DNA from 3 places in the Photobacterium ganghwense genome. Region 2 is predicted to be linked to each of the others. Evidence: predicted binding sites of a transcription regulator. Region 2 holds the regulator's gene; each other region holds the start of a gene.

Region 1 (4,382 bases), 450 kb from region 2:
TTCGCTGTGTGCGTCCGGCTGACTCAGCTGCTGTTGCAAGTGAAGTTGCTCAACATCGGCAATCATCATACTGTTGCTGTCCAAGGCTGAAGCTTTCAGTTGGGCAGATTGTTCATGGGTTAGCGAATTCAGAACACTGCGCTTCTGGGCCTGCATGGTCTCATCCAGTTCAGCATGCCACTGTGCTTTATCCAACGTCAGAACACCGGGCCCTGCCTCTTGTTCGGTTGCATGCGCTTGCCATGCCAGTACCAAAGACAAAGTGACCAATAAGTGCTTCGCGATCGTATTCATAGTGTTCTCCTGTTTATGCTGTGCTTATGCTTTGTGGTGTCAGCCAGAATGGCTTGGTGGTGCAAAACAGGTATTGCAGCTCGCGTGCCAAAATTTATTTCAATATTTTTCAATAGCTTAATAAAAACCCTTTAAACGCAGCATTATTTTGTTATTTCAAGATGGCAAATTTGTACGCATTTTAGCCAAATTCACTAACTCACTAATTCACTGACTCTTGGCACCCGATACACCTATCCCTGATTCCTAAATAAAGAAAACATCTGCCGCTAACCCGGCATGATTTCAGTGCCGAATGTATCGCTGCAACCAATACGCTCTCCCACTACCCTGAATCCGGCGCGCCATTTCGTCACAGCCAGTCGCTGGTGCGAATGCCTTTTTTCCCGCCTTAGAAAACAAAAAAGGCCGCCTGAGCGACCTTTTACAGCGGGCTAAGCCCAACCAGAGAATACTTTCGTTAGCGTGCTGCCAGCCAGCCAGGTACATCGGCAATACTGTCCAGAACGGCATCGGCCAACTGAGTGCCTTCTTCCGTGACCGGTTTACCGGTGCGTACCAGCACTCGGGTTCCTACGTCAGCCGCCTGTGCTGCCAGCATGTCGTCGGTCTTATCACCAATCATGACAGAGTTGGCCATATCGATTTTCAGAAAATCGCGCGCAGAAATGAACATACCCGGTTTTGGCTTGCGGCAGTTACAGTCCTGCAGGTAGTCACCCTGACCTTCGGTCGGGTGATGCGGGCAATAGTAAATACCGTCAAACTCTACCCCGTTGTCCACAAAGTTCCAGTCCATCCATTCAGTCAGGGTCAGGAACTCATCTTCGGTATACATGCCGCGAGCAATGCCCGCCTGGTTCGTCACCAGCACAAGTAGATAGCCCATCGCTTTCAGCTTCTTACAGGCCTCAAATACGCCTTCGACATATTCGAAATCATCTACGGTATGAACATAACCGCGATCGATATTAATCACGCCATCACGGTCGATAAAAACTGCTGGTTTGGCCAAGCGTCAGCCCTCTGTTATTCGAAGTTTGTGTCAATGTCTCGAATTATGGCACGGCTGGCACCGGGATTCATCTGCTTTATCCCCATTTTAGCCATCCTTCTTACGCCGGAATTGCTGCCAAAATTGGGAAATCCAGAAATAAAGCCGTTTAGCCGTCCAGACGTAAAAATATCTATTGACTTCATTTATGTTAACCCATAGCATCAAGTCAAACGATACGATTAGTCATTTTATGACACACCTCGTTAACATGATGCAAAGACAGCAAATAACATAACAAAATATTGGTCGTCGTCAGCATCGGTTTACCGACTGACGCAATATGATTCAGGAAGAAGAATGATAGAAATAAGCAGAGTTAACAAAGTGTTCTATCAAGGGGAAAGGGAGATCCACGCCCTGCGTGATATCAACCTGAAGATTGAACAAGGCACTATTTTTGGGGTCATCGGCGCATCCGGTGCCGGCAAAAGTACCCTGATCCGTTGCGTCAACTTGTTGGAAAAGCCAACCAGCGGACACGTGGTTGTCGACGGCGTTGATCTTACCCAACTTTCGAATCAGGAACTGACTCAGGCACGCCGCAAAATCGGCATGATCTTCCAACATTTTAACCTGCTGGCCTCGCGCACCGTTTTTGCCAATATAGCCCTTCCTCTGGAGCTGGCTGGCACCCCAAAAGCCGAGATCAAAGCCAAAGTGGAAGGATTGCTGGCACTGGTTGGCCTTACAGACAAACGAGATGTGTATCCGGCCAACCTGAGTGGTGGTCAGAAACAGCGTGTGGCGATTGCCCGGGCTCTGGCCTCCGATCCGAAAGTGCTGCTGTGTGATGAAGCCACCAGCGCCCTGGACCCGGCCACGACACAATCTATTCTGGCTCTGCTAAAAGAAATTAACCGTAAGCTGGACCTGACGATCCTGCTGATTACACACGAAATGGACGTGGTGAAAAATATCTGTTCTGAAGTGGCTATCATCGGCGGCGGTGAGCTGGTTGAGAAAGGTCCGGTGGGTGACATCTTTGCCCATCCGAAAACCGACCTGGCGCGTGAGTTCATCCGTTCCACGCTGGATCTGTCCATTCCGGAAGAATATCGCACTCGCCTGGTAGAACATCGGGTTGAAAACAGTTACCCGCTGGTACGTCTGGAATTTACTGGCGAGTCTGTTGATGCCCCGCTGATTTCCCAGATTGCCCGTGAGTTCAACATCGATATCAGCATCATGAGCTCAGACATGGATTACGCCGGAGGCGTCAAATTTGGATTGATGCTGGCCGAGATCTTCGGCACCGAGCAGGCAGCGGAACAAGCCATTGCCTTCCTTCGTGATCACAAAGTGAATGTAGAGGTACTGGGTTATGTTGCTTGAATCGATTGCACAATGGTGGACGACTAACGAGCGTCTGATTGATCTGCTTATTCAGGCGCTGGGCCAAACTCTGGTTATGGTCTTTGCCTCTGGTCTGATTGGCTTTCTGGTCGGGATTCCGGTCGGTGTCGCGCTCCACCTGACCAAAGAAGGCGGCCTGCTGGCCAACCCAACCCTCAATAAAGTACTGGGCACCATTACCAATATTGGTCGTTCTATCCCCTTTATTATCCTGTTGGTAGCGATCATACCATTTACCCGTTTTCTGGTCGGCAGCTCCATCGGTACCGCCGCCGCGATTGTTCCGCTTACCGTGGGCGCGATTCCGTTTATCGCCCGTCTGGTTGAAGGAGCGCTGTTGGAAGTCCCATCGGGCCTGATTGAAGCCGCCCAAGCAATGGGGGCAACACCGCGCCAGATCATCAGCAAAGTGCTGCTGCCGGAAGCTTTGCCTGGCATCATCAATGCTGTGACCATCACCCTGGTGACACTGGTCAGCTACTCTGCCATGGCAGGTACCGTGGGTGGTGGCGGCCTGGGCGATGTCGGTATTCGCTACGGTTACCAGCGCTTTGACGGCACGGTCATGCTGATTACGGTTGTACTACTGGTCATCTTAGTGCAGCTCATTCAATCATTGGGCGATCACCTGGTGAAACGCGTGGACCACCGTTAATCATCACAGCCACACGATCAACACCAAGCACACAATCAACACCAAACATAATTAACAACTAGTATTACGGAAAACCCCAATTCTAAGGAGAAGTAACATGGCGTTTAATTTGAAGAACTTGTTTGCCGTTGCCGGCCTTGCCTCTGCGCTGGTGCTGACCGGTTGTGGCGAAAAAGAAGCCACCGCTACAAACAAAGTGAAAATTGGGGTGATGGCCGGTGCCGAAGCCCAGGTGGCAGAAGTGGCTGCAAAAGAAGCCAAAGACAAATACGGTCTGGATGTTGAGCTGATCACTTTCACTGATTACGTTTCACCAAACGCCGCACTGGAAGAAGGGTCAATTGACGCCAACGCCTTCCAGCATAAGCCATACCTGGATCAGCAAATTGCCGACCGCGGCTACAAGTTCGCCGTTGCCGGTAACACCTTTGTCTACCCGATTGCGGCTTACTCAAGCAAAATCAAGTCCATTGCGGAGCTGAACGACGGTGATCAGGTGGCTGTGCCAAACGATCCAACAAACCTGGGCCGCTCTCTGCTGCTGCTGCAACAACAAGGGCTATTGAAGCTGAAAGACGGTGTTGGCCTGACGGCCACGGTACTGGATGTTGTTGAAAACCCTAAGAACCTGAAAATTGTTGAACTGGAAGCCGCGCAACTGCCGCGCTCGCTGGATGACGTTCAACTGGCGATTATCAATAACACTTATGCCAGCAGCATCAATCTGACGCCGGAAAAAGACGGCATCTTTGTGGAAGACAAAGAATCACCATACGTCAACCTGATTGTGGCGCGTCAGGACAACGTCAATGCAGAGAACGTGCAAACTTTCGTGAAAGCCTACCAGTCTGATGCGGTTTACAACGCAGCGATGGAAATCTTCAACGGCGGGATCGTTAAAGGCTGGTAATATCGCCAGTCAAAACCTCCCATCGAATCAAGCCCCTGTCTGACAGGGGCTTTTTTATTTGTCACTGGCCACTAGCGCTTTTTACGGCGTCCCTGCACAGCCTTGAAGCGTGG
Region 2 (4,382 bases):
AAGCCGTAACAGTGCACGGCATTGTTCACCACTCCGGCCCCCACCACCGCCACCATCGAGAATCCATCCCGCAGCTTGATTTCCGCCGCAATGCCGCTGTCCTGCAGCAATGCCAGAACGCTGCCGACCACTTCGGTGGTGTACGCCAGCTGAATGCGCCCTTTATCGGCTTCGACACTGCGGGCTAGCGGCAACAACTGGGCACGCTGAAGCAACCGGTCGACCTCCGCCAGCACCGGCTCCAGGGTTTGTGAGCGCGGGACCGACAACGCAATCACACAGACGTCATCCAGTGACGTCACGATTTTAGCGCCACGTCCGGAGGCCAGCACCCGCTCAACCCGGGTTGAACCGGATTCCGGCTGATGGCTGCAACGCAGGGTCAGATCAATGGCACTCTGCGCCACCGGTTGCAGAGTCCGGCTGTGCAGTACCGGGGCTGCCAGCCGCGCCAGTTCGCTGGCTTCATCGAGCCGCAGCAGCGGCAGCAGACAGGCATCCCCGACTTTACGTGGATCGGCACTGTACACCCCAGCGACGTCGCTCCAGATCGTCACCCGCTGGACTTCAGCCAGTGCGCCAATCACGGTAGCGGAATAATCCGAGCCGTTACGCCCGAGCAGCACAGTTTCCCCGGCGCCGTTACGCGCCATAAACCCGGTGATCACCACCCGCTTATGCTGATGCTGCGCCAGTTGCGCCTTGAGCAGCGGCCATGACTGGGCCCTGTCGACCTCCGGCTGTGCCGAGCGTTCTGTGCGCAGGAACAGGCGAGAGTCCAGGTTCACGGCAGGCAGCCCCTGCTGACTCAGCAGCGCGGCCATCAGCCGGGCCGACCAGAGCTCACCGTGCCCTTGAACCCAGGCTGACTGCGCTTCACTGAGCGGCAACTGCTCCCCGACACGGGCGATCTCGCCCAGCTCCAGATGCAGCTGAGTCAGCAGCTCATCTGCCAACTCACCGCTGAGCAGGTTTTCAATCAGTTGTTGCTGGAACTGACGCAAAGCCTGCAGGGCTTCGTGGGCCTGACGGCCGTCTTTGCCAAGCAAGGTCAGCCACTCGATTAAATTATTTGTGGTTTTTCCTGCCGCAGACACCACCACCAGATCGGTGTCACCGGAGTATTCCCGTAGAATCTCGACGACCCGGCGATAACAGTCCGGATCGGCCAGGCTACTGCCGCCAAACTTGTGCAATTGCCTCGGATTGCCTGCACTCATGCTGCCACCTCCGCCGCTTTCTGGAAGGCCTGCGCCAAATCTGCAATCAAATCTGCCGGGTCTTCCAGCCCCACAGACAACCGCAACAATGACGGCTTCAGCCCGGCCGCAGCCTGCGCTTCATCCGACATGGCGCGGTGGGTCATGCTGGCCGGATGGCAAATCAGACTCTCCGTCCCGCCGAGAGACTCCGCCAGCGAGAAGCAGGTTAGCTCACGGACAAAGGTTTCCAGCTGTGCTTGAGAGCCTGCGATCTCAAAACTCAGCATAGCGCCAAATCCTTTCTGCTGCTGGAGGGCAATCTCATGCCCCGGGTGCGACGGCTGGCTAGGATGATAAATCTGTCCGACCAATGGCTGGGTTTGCAGAAATGCCAGAATCTGCGCGCTGTTTTCCTCATGCATCCGCATCCGTGGAGCCAACGTGCGCAGACCGCGCAGCGTCAGGTACGCATCAAACGGTGCGCCGGTAGCGCCGATACAGTTGGCCCACCATGCCAGGTGCTCCGCCTGCTCTTCTGATTTGGCGACCAGCACCCCGCCCAGCACATCAGAATGGCCGTTGATGTATTTGGTGGTGGAGTGCACAACAAAATTGGCGCCCAGCGCCAAGGGTTGCTGCAAGATAGGTGACAGGAAGGTGTTATCGACCGCGACCAGCGCCCCGACTTTGTCGGCAGCGGCGCACAGCTCGGCAATATCCACGATCCGCAGTAGCGGGTTGGACGGCGTTTCCACCCACACCAGCTTAGGTTTCAGTGCCAGCGCCTCAGCCACCGCCTGCGGGTTGGTCTGATCCACGAAGCGGACCTGAAAATCGCCCTTTTCCGCCCGGGTATTGAACAAGCGGTAGGTCCCGCCATAGCAGTCATGCGGTGCCACAACCAAATCGCCCGGTCCCAGCAAGGCCGACACCAGCAAGTTAATCGCCGCAGTCCCGCAGTTCGTCACAATGGCACCGGCTCCGCCCTCTAGCTCCGCCAGTACTTCTGCCAGCATATTGCGGGTTGGATTTCCGGAACGCGAATAGTCATACTGAGGCAGTTCGCCCAACTGGGGGAAACCATAGGTGGACGTCAGATAGATGGGTGGCACCACGGCATTAAACTGGGTGTCGGACTCAATGCCGGTTCGAACCGCGACGGTGGCAAGCTTCTTGTCACTCATAGTTACTTTCCTTGTTGGGCGATTGCAGCTGAATAAACTTTACGCATCAACATAGCGGCTATCACAAAGGACGTCAACACTTCTAGACGTCCATATGTCTTTGCTTATGGCAGTAAATCCCGCTAAAATCCGTCTTAGTTCTATTACTTCAATTTAAAATCGCTGAGAAGGTTAAAAATGGCAGAGTGGAATGGCGAATACATCAGTCCATACGCGGAACACGGTAAGAAAAACGAACAAGTAAAGAAAATTACAGTTTCGATCCCACTGAAGGTTCTGAAAATCCTGACCGATGAACGTACCCGTCGCCAGGTTAATAACTTACGTCATGCGACCAACAGTGAACTGCTGTGCGAAGCCTTCCTGCATGCCTACACCGGCCAGCCGTTGCCGACCGATGATGACATCCGTAAAGATCGCCCGGATGACCTGCCAGCGGAAGCCAAGGCCATCATGGATGAGAAAGGGATCAAGTACGAAGATATCAACGAGTAACCGTGCCCTCGCGGCGCCCACTCGCGACTGATTCCCCTGGCAGCAGCCATAAAAAAACCAGCCCTCAGGCTGGTTTTTTCGTTTCAGGCAGATGGACTTACTTGTCTTCCATGTAACCCACTGGCATCGCGATCTGTGCCACGCCGGAGTCAATTGCCGCCTGAGCCACCGCTTTCGCAACGCGCGGCAGCAGACGTGGATCCATTGGTTTTGGAATGATGTACTCAGAACCGAACTCCAGTGACTGAGCACCCGCCGCTGCCACCACTTCCGCCGGTACCGGCTCTTTCGCCAGTTCACGAATCGCGTGTACTGCCGCCAGTTTCATCTCATCGTTGATTTCGCTGGCACGTACGTCCAGTGCACCACGGAAGATGAACGGGAAACAAATCACGTTGTTCACCTGGTTCGGGTAGTCAGAACGGCCTGTACCCATGATCAGGTCATCACGTACTGCGTGCGCCAGCTCCGGTTTGATTTCCGGATCCGGGTTTGAACACGCAAAGACCACCGGCTTGTCAGCCATCAGTTTCAGTGCTTCAGGAGCCAGTAGATCCGGACCCGATACGCCCACAAAGATATCTGCGCCGTCAATCACGTCTTCCAGCGTACGCTTGTCAGTGTTGTTGGCAAACAGTTGTTTGTATTCGTTAATGTCATCACGACGAGTGTGGATCACGCCCTTGCGGTCGAGCATGTAGATCTTCTCACGCTGTGCGCCACACTTAATCAGCAGTTCCATACATGCTACCGCAGCAGCACCGGCACCCAGACAGACAATCACCACCTCGCTGATGTCTTTGCCCTGCAGTTCCAGCGCATTCAGCATACCGGCTGCAGTAACAATAGCGGTACCGTGCTGATCATCGTGGAAAACCGGTACGTTACAACGCTCAATCAGGCGTTTTTCGATTTCAAAACAGTCTGGGGCTTTAATGTCTTCTAGGTTGATACCACCGAAGGTGTCAGCAATGTTGGCTACGGTATCAACGAACTCGTCGATAGTACGGTGTTTCACTTCGATATCGATGGAGTCCAGGCCAGCAAAACGCTTGAACAGCAGCGCTTTCCCTTCCATTACTGGCTTAGACGCCAGGGGACCCAGGTTACCCAGACCCAGAATGGCCGTACCGTTAGTAATAACAGCAACCATGTTGCCTTTGCCGGTGTACTTGTAAACATTCTCAGCATTCTGGGCAATTTCACGTACTGGCTCAGCAACGCCTGGGCTGTAAGCCAGCGCCAGATCTTCAACAGTGTTCGCTGGTTTACTCAGCTCAACAGAAATTTTGCCGGGAACAGGGTACGCGTGGTAATGGAGGGCTTGTTGGCGAAAATCTTCAGACATAATGTTCAGGATCCTGAATAATAATAATGTTCAGTTCGTTGGAAACGCTAAATCATATGCGATAGCAGCAGAAAATCCTAGCACCGAACATCTGGTCGAGCCAAGGATTCCTGAGCGGATTAGTCAGGTTTGTTGTGAGCTATGATCCGTATC
Region 3 (4,382 bases), on a different replicon from region 2:
TAGCCGGTGATAACCAGCTACCGGTTGAGCTGGTGCTTACGGAATACCTGTTGGGTGAGCAAAACTGGTTGAATGCCTTCATTGTGAAACCGTATATGACGTTGAAAATGGAGGGGGATAAACAGATCTTTTGGCTGGTGCTGGATAACCGGGCGCGCTATGCAGTGGCGACGCGACAATGGATGATGACTTTTATGGCTTTCTGCGTACTGGTGCTGTTTACTGCTGTGTTTATTCATCGTTTAATCCAAAACACGATGTCGCCACTGGCAACCTTGGGCAATCAGCTTGATAAGCTCAGCCATCACGCTTTGGATTCATTTTCCGAGCAAAACGAGATAGAACCTCCACGAAAAGGAACGTTTTCTAGAACGGACGCCATGCAACAAGATGGCTTGGCCGCCATTAACCAGAGCGTGTATCAGGCGGTTTCACGGTTACATCAGGTCATTGCAACAATGGATACCACAGTGGATGCCATTGCCCATGATTTACGAACACCGTTGTCACGGATCCGGCTGGCCGCTGAAGGGGCATTGGTGTCTCCCTTGAAGGGAGCAGAGAAACAGAATCTGCAGGAGCATGCCTTAAGTGACTGTGCTGAGTATGCGGTGCAGGCCGGTAACATGCTGACAGCACTGATGAAACTGAATGATGAACTGGCCGGAAAGCGCATTGTTAGGCTAGCTCCAACGGAAGTAAAAATGGCGCTGGAGCGCGTGGCTAGCTGGTTTGAAGATATTGCCGAAGAAAAGGGGATTGAGCTCCATTGCACCTGTTCTCCCGGTATCATCATTCTGTCTGATGCTGACAAACTGACGCAGGTATTGGTTAATCTGGTTGATAACGCATTGAAATACACCCCGCCGGGAGGATCGGTTCGGTTATCTGCGTCCACGATTGCTCCCTCTTTGCCACCGGTTGAGCATCACGCTGTTAACCAACCGGAGAAAACAGCCCAGCTAGTCATCAATGTGACTGATACAGGGATCGGGATTGCCCCGGAGCATCAGGACTTAGTGTTTAAGCGTTTATATCGGGTGGATAGCAGTCGGAGTAATTCGGAGGGCTATGGACTTGGTCTGGCACTGGCTTCTGCAATGGTCACCAACCTGGGTGGTATCCTGACGGTTGAGTCTGTACCACAGCAGGGTAGTACCTTCACCATTCGTCTTAATGTCGACGAGTCTGAAACTCAAAGTAACTGCCATTAGCAACACTTACCCGGTATGAGTGTTGCAGCCACCACAATCACCGGAGTAAACGGAATACACGCTGATGAAGGGGGTGGCTGCAATACATGTCCTGATTTGGCTTAGAAAGCCGGTTCGATGGTACCGTTGAATGTTTGCTGCAGATAGTCGCGAATCGGTTGTGACTGATAGATATCAACAAACTTTTGGTATGCCGGGTTGTTTTTATCTGCTTCACGCGTCGCAATCACCATGACTGCCAAGGGGGCATCTTTTGGTTCCAGATAGATCCCCTGTTTCTTCGGATCCAGACCGGCAGACATGACATAGTTCATCGTAATCGTTGCCACATCGACATCGTCCAGACTGCGTGGCAGCTGCGCGGCTTCAACTTCAATAAATTTCAGGTTCTTCGGATTATCGACCACATCTTCAATGCTGGCCTTGAAACCGACACCGGGTTTAAGTGTGATAAGCTTGGCGTCCTCCAGCAGAAGCAGACCACGTCCACCATTCGTCGGATCATTAGGAATCGCAACCTGCGCATTATCCGGCAGATCGGCCAGAGAGGCGTATTTGTTCGAGTAAATCCCCATGCGCATCAGGATGGACTCCCCAATCGAGACCAACTTCGAGCCATTATTGCTGTTGTAATTCTGTAAGAAAGGCTGGTGTTGGTAACTGTTAATGTCCAGGCTGCCGTCAGCCAATGCGCCATTCGGGGTGATGTAATCAGAAAACTCAACGACTTCGACTTTGAGCCCTTGCTTTTCTGCTTCTCGTGCAACGGCTTCAACGACCTGAGCATGAGGGCCTACCGTTGCCCCGACTTTAATGACAGTGCTGTTTTCCTGTCCGCAGCCGGTTAAGCCTGCAAACAGCAGGGTGCCGAGAATCCATTGACTGACTGTTTTACGTTTTTTCATCATGCTTTCCCTATCATGTATTTCCATACGCGAAAAATGGTATTGGGTGGTATGGGTGTTTAGATGGCTGTACGGCCATATTACATTGAATGAACTGAGATGCAACACGATTTTTCAACACACAGAGGAATAGCCAGCTGAGCATGTGAGAACGTGCTGTGCCGTCGTTGCAGCAGCAAAATACGTTAAAAGTGCGACGGTAAAATCCCAGTTGTGCTAATAGCAATCAGAAGAACCAGCAAGCAGAAGTTCCAGTACTCAGAAGCAAATCATGAGATTTATTTGGTCTTTGGTTGCTGCCTAATGTGTTCTCATTCATGTGCCAGGTCTCTGCCGCACCGTTTAAACTGGCGCATTGTTGTTGCATGGTTTGAGTGACGTTGCTTTATGGTCTGAATGGCAAAGTTGATCTGTCCAGCCTAGCCTTATGAAGGTGAATGCCAATTTATTTCAGTAAGAAACTGCTTTTACTTTATCCGTGTTTGCGTTGAGGGCGGGAGTGGCTTTTAAGGCTCACGCTGGTTTTTATCTCATGATTTAGGGCTATTCAGCGCCAAATATTACAGAGCTTAACATTTCAGCGCTCAATATTTCAGCGCTCAATATTTCAGCGATCAAGTTGGTGAAGTGTCGCCAGTTGGAGGGAGTGGATGGACAGAAAATTCATATTGTGCAGTTTTGGATACGCCATTTTAGGGCTTTTACTGGGCATCTACATGGCGGCCTCTCATAACCACGGTCAGCTCGTTACGCATGCACACACGATGCTGGCAGGCTTTGTTGTCTCGTTCATTTACGGGCTTTGCCACAAGCTGTGGTTGAAAAATGGCAACAGTGCTTTGGCTCATGTGCAGTTCTGGGTCCATCACCTGAGCGTACTGATATTGATTAGTGGATTATTTTTGCTTTATGGCCAGTTTATTGCGCCGGAACTCCTGGACAAAATTCTGGCTTTGGCTTCTATGATATTTCTGGTTGGGATGGTTTTAATGACTGCTTTGTTTGTTTTGTCTCCCAAACACGGCACCAGTTAGCTGAGTGACGGTAATCATGAACTGGGTGACGTAACCAACTCGGTGCCTGGCTGGGAAAATGCAAACATACATACTCAGCCAGGTCTGTCAGGCTGAGTATGCATTCTCAAAGGACAGAGATAGCCTGAATTTACTGCGATAAATGAGCAAACAGTTGATCGGCCAATCTTCGCAATGTGCCTTTTTCTGGCTGTGTGTGTGAGAAGGTACGGATACCGTATATCCCCATAACCAGAAACTGAGCCAGCTCAAGCGGATTTCTGTCAGCCGGAATGTCCCCTTCTTGTTGAGCTTGCTGTAATTTCGCTGCAATAGACGCTTGCCATTGATTAAGCATGTGGGCGATAAGCGCTTCGACCTCTTCGTCCTGCTGAGAAAGCTCGCTTAAAGCTTTTTGCAGCAGACAATCTTTGATGGTTTCACACTCACATTCCTCAACAACATGATCGAGATACAGTCTTAGTCCCTTTAATGCAGAAGGGGATTGATCAAAAAAACGTTGGAAATCCGCTTTGCTGTCAGAGCGGTATTGCTCAAGTGAAGCCAGAAGCAGGCCGCGTTTATTTTCGAAGGCACAGTAAATGGACCCGGGATGCAGGCCGGTAGCTTGTTTCAGATCTTGCATACTGGTTTTGCTGTATCCCTTAGCAATAAAGGCATCCATTGCAGAACGTAAAACTTGTTCACGATCGAACTCTGCACTGCGCATAGCATCTCTCTGGTGAATGGAAATTGCCTTGATTTTACCAGTGTTTGAACATTCATTCAAAAAAGTTCTTGAACAATTATTCAAGAATGCCTATCTTGAATATACGTTCAAGATAGAGGTAAGAAAAATGACGGACATCCTGTTCCAGCCGTACGCCCTGAATGGCACGCTGACGCTTAAAAATCGAATTCTAATGGCGCCGCTGACTCGTTGTATGGCTGACGATGATTTGGTCCCGACGCAGGCGATGGTTGACTATTACGCCCGTCGTGCGGAGACGGGGTTAATCATTTCTGAAGCTACCATCATTCGTCCCGATGGTCAGGGGTATCCGAATACTCCGGGTCTGTATACGCCTGCGCAAATTGATGGCTGGCGCAAAGTCACAGATGCCGTACATGCCAACGGCGGTAAAATTTTTGCGCAACTGTGGCACACGGGCCGAGTGGCTCACCCGCATTTTTTTGGTGGTGAATATGTGCTTGCGCCTTCAGCGATTGCCGTAGAGGGAACGGTGCCG

What was found. Region 2 encodes MetJ, which represses methionine synthesis genes. Its sites were predicted from a motif close to TTAGACNTNTANANGTCTAA; they were not measured.
Region 1: the regulator MetJ is predicted to act here: its motif matches at 1,458-1,477, upstream of metN (methionine ABC transporter ATP-binding protein MetN).
Region 3: the regulator MetJ is predicted to act here: its motif matches at 2,179-2,198, upstream of FH974_RS22290 (MetQ/NlpA family ABC transporter substrate-binding protein).

Annotation. Positions count from the first base shown of each region.
Region 1 covers NZ_CP071325.1:651,875-656,256, reverse strand. Annotated here, with positions in the region: gene FH974_RS03230 (hypothetical protein) at 1-294, opposite strand, end outside; gene gmhB (D-glycero-beta-D-manno-heptose 1,7-bisphosphate 7-phosphatase) at 755-1,309, opposite strand; gene metN (methionine ABC transporter ATP-binding protein MetN) at 1,649-2,683, shown strand; gene FH974_RS03215 (methionine ABC transporter permease) at 2,673-3,359, shown strand; gene FH974_RS03210 (MetQ/NlpA family lipoprotein) at 3,457-4,269, shown strand; gene ykgO (type B 50S ribosomal protein L36) at 4,341-4,382, opposite strand, start outside.
Region 2 covers NZ_CP071325.1:203,590-207,971, reverse strand. Annotated here, with positions in the region: gene FH974_RS00995 (bifunctional aspartate kinase/homoserine dehydrogenase II) at 1-1,220, opposite strand, end outside; gene FH974_RS00990 (O-succinylhomoserine (thiol)-lyase) at 1,217-2,386, opposite strand; gene metJ (met regulon transcriptional regulator MetJ) at 2,564-2,881, shown strand; gene FH974_RS00980 (malic enzyme-like NAD(P)-binding protein) at 2,979-4,229, opposite strand.
Region 3 covers NZ_CP071326.1:1,343,329-1,347,710, reverse strand. Annotated here, with positions in the region: gene FH974_RS22295 (sensor histidine kinase) at 1-1,214, shown strand, start outside; gene FH974_RS22290 (MetQ/NlpA family ABC transporter substrate-binding protein) at 1,316-2,119, opposite strand; gene FH974_RS22285 (hypothetical protein) at 2,770-3,153, shown strand; gene FH974_RS22280 (TetR/AcrR family transcriptional regulator) at 3,284-3,862, opposite strand; gene FH974_RS22275 (alkene reductase) at 3,990-4,382, shown strand, end outside.